DNA from 2 places in the Roseiarcus sp. genome. Region 2 is predicted to be linked to the other one. Evidence: predicted binding sites of a transcription regulator. Region 2 holds the regulator's gene; the other holds the start of a gene.
What was found. The regulator LexA, encoded in region 2, represses DNA repair genes until DNA is damaged. The targets are predictions, from matches to a motif close to TGTTCNNNNTGTGTTCNG.
Positions count from the first base shown of each region.

Region 1: a site for LexA is predicted at 1,520-1,537, ahead of ACLP25_RS05825 (ImuA family protein). Genes of this name have one in related genera too.

Region 1 covers NZ_JBKQOT010000164.1:2,820-6,224, reverse strand. Annotated here, with positions in the region: gene ACLP25_RS05835 (SDR family oxidoreductase) at 1-364, opposite strand, end outside; gene ACLP25_RS05830 (helix-turn-helix transcriptional regulator) at 456-1,292, shown strand; gene ACLP25_RS05825 (ImuA family protein) at 1,558-2,523, shown strand; gene ACLP25_RS05820 (Y-family DNA polymerase) at 2,447-3,405, shown strand, end outside.
Region 2 covers NZ_JBKQOT010000474.1:6,010-9,414, reverse strand. Annotated here, with positions in the region: gene ACLP25_RS16190 (DUF1236 domain-containing protein) at 1-87, opposite strand, end outside; gene ACLP25_RS16185 (DNA-3-methyladenine glycosylase I) at 712-1,422, shown strand; gene lexA (transcriptional repressor LexA) at 1,622-2,326, shown strand; gene ACLP25_RS16175 (segregation and condensation protein A) at 2,710-3,405, shown strand, end outside.

The sequences.
Region 1 (3,405 bases), on a different contig from region 2:
CCGTGGCGATCGATCCCGCCGCCTTGATCATGACGCCCGAGGTGACGAGCAGCGAGCGATCGGAGCCCGCGAGCGCTTCGCCAAAGGCTTCGATCGCGCGCCTGTCGATCGCGCAGTTCTCGGCGAATTTGGAGAAGTCGTGAATGAAGCCGCAATGGATGACGCCGTCGGCCTGAGTCGCGCCGCGCTTGAGGCTTTCGAGATCCTCGAGCGAGCCGCGATGGACCTCGGCGCCCGCGGCGGCGATTTTTTCGGCGTTGGCGTCCGAGCGGGCGAGGCCGAGGACCGAATGGCCGGCGCCGATCAGCTCCGCAACGACGGCCGAGCCGATGAAGCCGCTCGCGCCAGTGACGAATATACGCATGAAGCCGTCTCCAGGGTTGGACGGCCTCATGATGCGCTGCTATTCTATCCCGGTAAATGTGTGATCTTATAGAGGTATAATGACTAACAGGATGAGCGCGGCGGCCGTCGACGCCAATCCGCTCGGCGCCTATCTGAGGGACCGTCGGGAAAAGCTCGATCCCGCCGCGCTTGGCTTCGCCCTCACGCGGCGCCGCACGCCGGGCCTCAGGCGCGAGGAGGTGGCGCAGCGCGCGGGCGTGAGCGCGACTTGGTACACTTGGCTCGAGCAAGGCCGGGGCGGCGCGCCTTCGGCCGACGCGCTCGACCGGCTTTCCGGCGCGCTGATGCTGACCGAGGTCGAGCGCGAGCATCTTTTTTTGATCGCGCTCGGCCGCCCGCCCGAAGTGCGTTACCAGGCGGTCGAAGGGGTCACGCCGCGGCTGCAGCGGGTGCTCGACGCGCTGCCCTTGAGTCCGGCCCTCATCAAGACGGCGATGTGGGACATCGTCGCCTGGAACCGCGCCGCGGAGGCGGTGCTGACCGACTATGGCGCGCTCGAGGCCCATCAGCGCAACGTCCTGCGCATGATGTTCTGCGAGCCCAGGGTGCGCGAGCGGCAGTTCGACTGGGAGAGCGTCGCCCGCTTCGTGGTCGCGGCGTTCCGGGCCGACGCGGCGCGCGCCGGCGCCGTCGAGGCGGTGAAGGCGCTGGTGGACGAGCTTTCCCGCGCAAGCCCCGACTTCGAGCGGCTGTGGCGCGACAACGACGTCCAGAGCCACGGCGGAGGGGCGAAAACGATGCGCGACCCGCTGGGCGGCACGCTCTCGATGGACTATTCCGCCTTCGCCGTCGACGGCCGGCCGGACCTGGCCATGGTGATCTATAACCCGGCGACCCCGGAGGACGCCGAGCGGATGAGAGCGCTGATCGCGGCTCGGGAGGGTTGAGGGCCTGCTGGGCGGCGCCGCAGGCCTGCTTGTAGGACGGGCTCGCTGAGCCCGCCGATGCGGTCGGCGACCTAGAGCATACACGCATCGCGTAGCGCGGCGGCCACGTCGGCTCGCCGTCGTCAAGCGCCGTTCCGGTGCTCCTTCGCTTTCGCTGCGGCCCTCCGGGTGACGACGCCTATCCGACGCGGGCTCCCCTTGACTCCTTCCCCATATCGGCTCAAAACAAGAACAAAGTGAGTACGAAAACGGACGTGGAAACCGAATGTCGCCGAGCGGCAGGGCGGAGGCGGCGCGTTTGCGCCGCGTCATCGCCGAAATCGAAGCGAAAGCGGGCTTTTCGCCCGCCGCCGAGGCGCGGCACCCTCGGCGCGCGCCGCTCGCGCGCGCCTTCGATTTCGCGCTCGGCGGCGGCCTTTCCGAGGACGGCCTGCATGAGATCGCCCCGGCCGCGCCTGCCGACGGGCCGACGGCGATGGCTTTCGCGCTCGCGCTCGCGGCGCGCTTTCTCGACCGCCGGCCGGCCTCGGCGCTGCTGATCGGCGAAAGCTTTGCGAGCCTCGAGGCGGGCGCGCTCTATGGGCCGGGCCTCGTCGCCCACGGGCTGCCGCTCCACCGCCTCGTGTTCGTCTCCGCTCCCGACGCCGCCTCCGCCTTCTGGGCGATGGAGGAGGCGCTGAAATGCGGCGCCCCCGCTGCGGTGGTGGCCGAGATCTGGAACCTAAAGAGCTACGGACTGATGGCCTCCCGCCGCCTCCTGATGGCCGCGCGAAAGGGCGGGACGCCGGCGCTTCTCGTGCTGGCGAGCGCCTACGGCCAGGCGGAAAAACTTTCCACCGCCGCCGTGACGCGCTTCGAGATCGCCGCCGCGCCGAGCACGAAAAGCCCGGCGGCGGCGGGACGCGACCTGCCAGGGCCGTTCGCCTGCACGGCGCGGCTCGTGAAGGCGCGCGCGACGGGGGAGGCGATTGGAGACGCGGTCGATAGCCCGTCGACAGACGGGCGTTCTTCCGAACGCCCCATAGCCCGTCGACAGACGGGCGTCCTTCCGGACGCCCTATTGGACCGCGTCGGCCGCGATCAGCGATCGCGGCGCCAGACGCATGACCCAGCCCGGGCGGTGCGGCTCGAATGGCGGTACGAGGAGAGGACTTTTGACGACCCGGCGATTTCTCTCGCTCTGGCTGCCTCGTCTGGCGACCGACCGCGCGCGGCGTCTGAGCGCCGTTGATCGGACCCTGCCGCTTGCGGCGGTCGCCAGGATCAGCAAGGCCGAGCGCCTTGTCTGTGTCGACGCCGCCGCGGCGCGGCTCGGCCTGACCGTCGGCCTGTCGCTTGCGGATGCGCGCGCGCGTCATCCCGCCCTCGTCGTCGTCGAGGCGAATCCGATGGAGGAACGGCGGCTCCTCGAGCGGATTTGCGACTGGGGCTCGCGCTACACGCCGCTCGCGGCGCTCGATCGTCCCGACGGTTTGATGCTCGACATTTCCGGCGTCGCGCATCTCTTTGGGGGCGAGGCGGGGCTCGTCGAGGACGCCCAAGCGCGCCTCGCCGCGCAGGGGATCACCGTGCTCGCCGGCGTCGCGGACAACCCGCGCGCGGCTTTTGCGCTCGCCCGCTTCTCGGGGCAGAAGATCGCGCCGGAAGCCTTAAGCGAAAAAGCCTTCGCCAAACTCTTCCACGACCTGCCGCTCGCAGCCCTTGGCCTCGACGAGAAAACCGTCGCCGACATGGCGCGGGCCGGCCTGAGGCGCATCGGCGACGTCGCGTTGCGTCCGCGCGCGCCGATCACGGCGCGGTTCGGGGCGCTGCCGGTCGCGCGTCTCGATGAGCTCAAAGGCCTTCAGCGCGTCTCGATCGCGCCGCGCTTCGCCCCACCGGATTTTCTCGCCGAGCGGCGGTTCGCCTCGCCCATCCAGACGGTCGAGGCGATCGAGGTCTCCTTGCAGAAGCTCGCCGACGACCTCGTCGTGCTGCTCGAGCGGCAGGCGAAGGGAGCGCGGCGGGTCGAGCTTTCCCTCTATCGCGTCGACGGCGCCGTGCGCCGCATTGCGGTCGGCGCCTCGCGGCCGCTCAACGAAGCCCGGGCGATCGTGCGGCTCTTCGCCGAAAA
Region 2 (3,405 bases):
TTGCGGCTGGCCCTCCTGCGCGATGGCGGCGCTCCACGCTCCAACGCTCAGGCTCGCCAGGCCAGCGGCGATCCAGGGTGCTCTCATATTTCGCTCCTCCGCGCTTGCGGTTCCCGTTTCCGCGACGCCGGAGAACGAGCAAGCCGGCCCTGAGGTTCCGGTCCTTGGAAACGCCTGCGACGGAGCGCCCTTTCGGCGACGCCGACAAATCCTTCTGGAAACCACAAGTCCGTGGTAGGGTCTGAATTGAGCCGCCGCCGTTCGCGTGTGTTCGGACAAGCACGGGGACGAGACGGTCGCCTTTTTCGGGTCGAACCCTTGGGCGGTCGCTACGCCTTCAGAATCCGTTGGAGCGGCCGTTACGGGGGCAACCGTCTGAAAACGTTCAAAACGGCAATGGGCAACGCTTGCAGAAAGTTGGCATGGATTAGGGTTCGGCGCCCTGTCGGCTTGGGAGGCTCAGCCTTTGCGCTTGGGTCCCCGACCCGGCTGGCGAAAGGCAACGCCCACGCCTGCCACGCCAGAGAGCTTTGGGCTGTCCCTTGTAAAATCGTGACCCGATTCGGCGCCCAAGCCCTGAGAAAACACGGCGCCTGCCAGAACCGCGCGGCCGGGGCGAGCCTGCGGCGAGACGAGACAGAAGCGGCCGACGCGCCGCCATTTGACGTCGGGCCGCTGGACGCCGAAAACGGGCCCAGTCCGAGGAAAGCCATGACTCCTTTTTCCGTCATTCGCGCCCGCGCTGAGGCGCGCAAGGGCGGCCCCGAGAAGCTCGCTGCGCTGTTGCCGCCGAAGCCCGATCGCGAGTCGCTTAAGAAACTCCCGGATGACCGCGCGCTCGCGGAGATGACGAAACGCGTTTTCTCGGCCGGCTTCGCCTGGAGCGTGATCGAGGCGAAGTGGCCGGGCTTCGAGGAGGCCTTCCTCGGTTTCGCGCCGTCGCGGCTCGCCTTCGAGCCGGACGACTTTTGGGACGCCCTCGCGAAGGACGCGCGCATCGTCCGTAACGCGGCAAAAATCCAGTCCGTGCGCAGGAACGCCGCCTTCGTCCTGGCCGTTGCGAAGGAGCACGGAAGCTTCGGCCGGTTCCTCGCCGGTTGGCCGTCGTCGGACGAGATCGGCCTCTTGGACCTGCTCGCCCAACGCGGCGACCGGCTCGGCGGCATGAGTGGGCAGATGTTCCTGCGTTTCATCGGCTGGGATGGATTCGCGACGTCGAAAGACGTCGTCGCCTGCTTGCGCGACGCCGGCCTCGACGTCGCGGAGGAGCCCAAGTCGAAGGGCGACCTCAGGCGGATCCAGGCGCAATTCAACGCCTGGGCCGAAGAAACCGCCCTGCCTTACGTCCACCTCTCCCGGATCTGCGCCTATTCGATCGGCGAAAACCATGGCGGCGAGCAACTGACCGAGATGCCGGATTGACGGCGCAAATTCTGTCCCCCGCGACGCCGAAGGCTGGAGCTCTCCGAGCCGCGCTCGCCGTCGCCCAGAATTTCAGAATTTGCTTGCGGAACACAGCGTGAACGGCTAGCGTCTGTTCGTGATTTGTTTACGGCGCGTGGTGATTCTGGTCGCGGTTCATCCGGTCCTTCCAACCACGCAGGGTTGTTCGGAGTCTTTCATGCTAACCAAGAAGCAGAGCGAGTTGTTGCGTTTCATCCACGAGCGCCTTCAGGAGGACGGCGTCCCGCCCTCCTTCGACGAGATGAAGGACGCGCTCGACCTGCGCTCGAAGTCCGGCATTCATCGCCTGATCATGGCGCTCGAAGAGCGGGGATTCATCCGCCGCCTCGCCAATCGCGCCCGCGCGATCGAGGTGCTGCGCCTGCCGGAATCGGCGACGGTCGCCGCGCCGCGGCCGCAAAAATTCTCTCCAAGCGTCATCAACGGCGACCTTGGTCGTCTCCGTACGCCGCAGCAGGCGTCCGGCCCTGATGAACGCGCACCCGTCATGATCCCGCTGATGGGCCGGATCGCGGCCGGCACGCCGATCTCCGCCATTCAGACGCGCATGGACACGATCGCCATGCCACCGGACTTCCTCGGGTCCGGGGACCATTTCGCCCTCGAGGTCCGGGGCGACTCGATGATCGAGGCCGGCATTTTCGAAAGCGACATGGTGATCATCCGGAAGCAGGACTCGGCCGAGACGGGGGACATCGTCGTGGCGCTGATCGACGACGAGGAGGCGACGTTGAAGCGATTGCGCAAGCGCGGCGCCTCGATCGCGCTCGAAGCGGCGAACCCGGCCTACGAGACCCGGATTTTCGGACCCGACCGCGTCCGCGTCCAGGGCAAGATGGTGAGTCTGTTCAGGCGCTACTGAGGGACGAGAAAAGTCTGCCCCGCCCCGCAAGGGCCCGGACGATGCGACGGAATCCGGGGCCCCGCGGAGCGTTCGGTCGGCCGGCAGCGCCGTTCGACAATTTTGACGATACGCCCTTTGGCTTTCATGACAATGCTTCATGTCCCGATCGCGCAATTCGTCTTTAATTTACCTAAACGCGCATAGTTAAAAGAGGACGGAACCAGGAACAGAGGCGAGTTAAGACTCACCTGCGGCGGCCAAAACGTAGCGTTGTGTTAACTCAATTTCGTTAAGAGGGGCGAGGAGGACGCGAAACCATTCGCCTGTTGACGCCGTTGCGGGCGGACTTGCCGCCCCTTCGAGCCTGCCCCAGACAGGAATCTGTCATACGGAGGTGATTCGTGCCTGCAGAGGCGCCGTTTCGCAGCGATTTCGAGTTGGACTGCGCGACTGGCGAACCCGCGTTCACGGTCGATCTCGACGGGTTCGAGGGTCCGCTCGACCTGCTGCTGGGGCTCGCCCGGCGCCAGAAGGTCGATCTCGCCCGGATTTCGGTCTTGGCGCTCGCCGAACAATACCTCCTGTTCGTCGAGGCCGCGCGCAAGCAGAGGCTCGAGCTCGCCGCCGACTATCTCGTCATGGCGGCATGGCTGGCGTACCTGAAGTCGCGCCTTCTCCTGCCGGCCCCCCCGCAGGCCGCCGAGCCCGACGCCGCGGACCTCGCCGAGGCGCTCGCTGTGCGACTCCGCAAGCTCGAAGCGATCCGAAAGGCGGCTGGGCTCCTGTTCAACCGCACCCGCCTGGGACGCGACGTGTTCGGCCGCGGCGCCCCGGAGGCCGTCGAGGTCGCGCGACGTTCGCACTGGGAGACCAACCTCTACGATCTGCTTGCGGCTTACGCGCGCCAGGCTCAAAAGCACGCCCGCGCCCGGGTCCGCTTCAAGGCGCGGGAAGTCTGGTCGCTTGCCGAAGCGCGCGAGGCCTTGGCTCGCCTCATCGGCATGAGCTTCGAGTGGACCGCCTTCGACGACTGGCTGCTTGCGGCCTGCCTCGATCCGGGCATGCGCCGCAGCGCCCGCGCGTCCTCATTCTCGGCG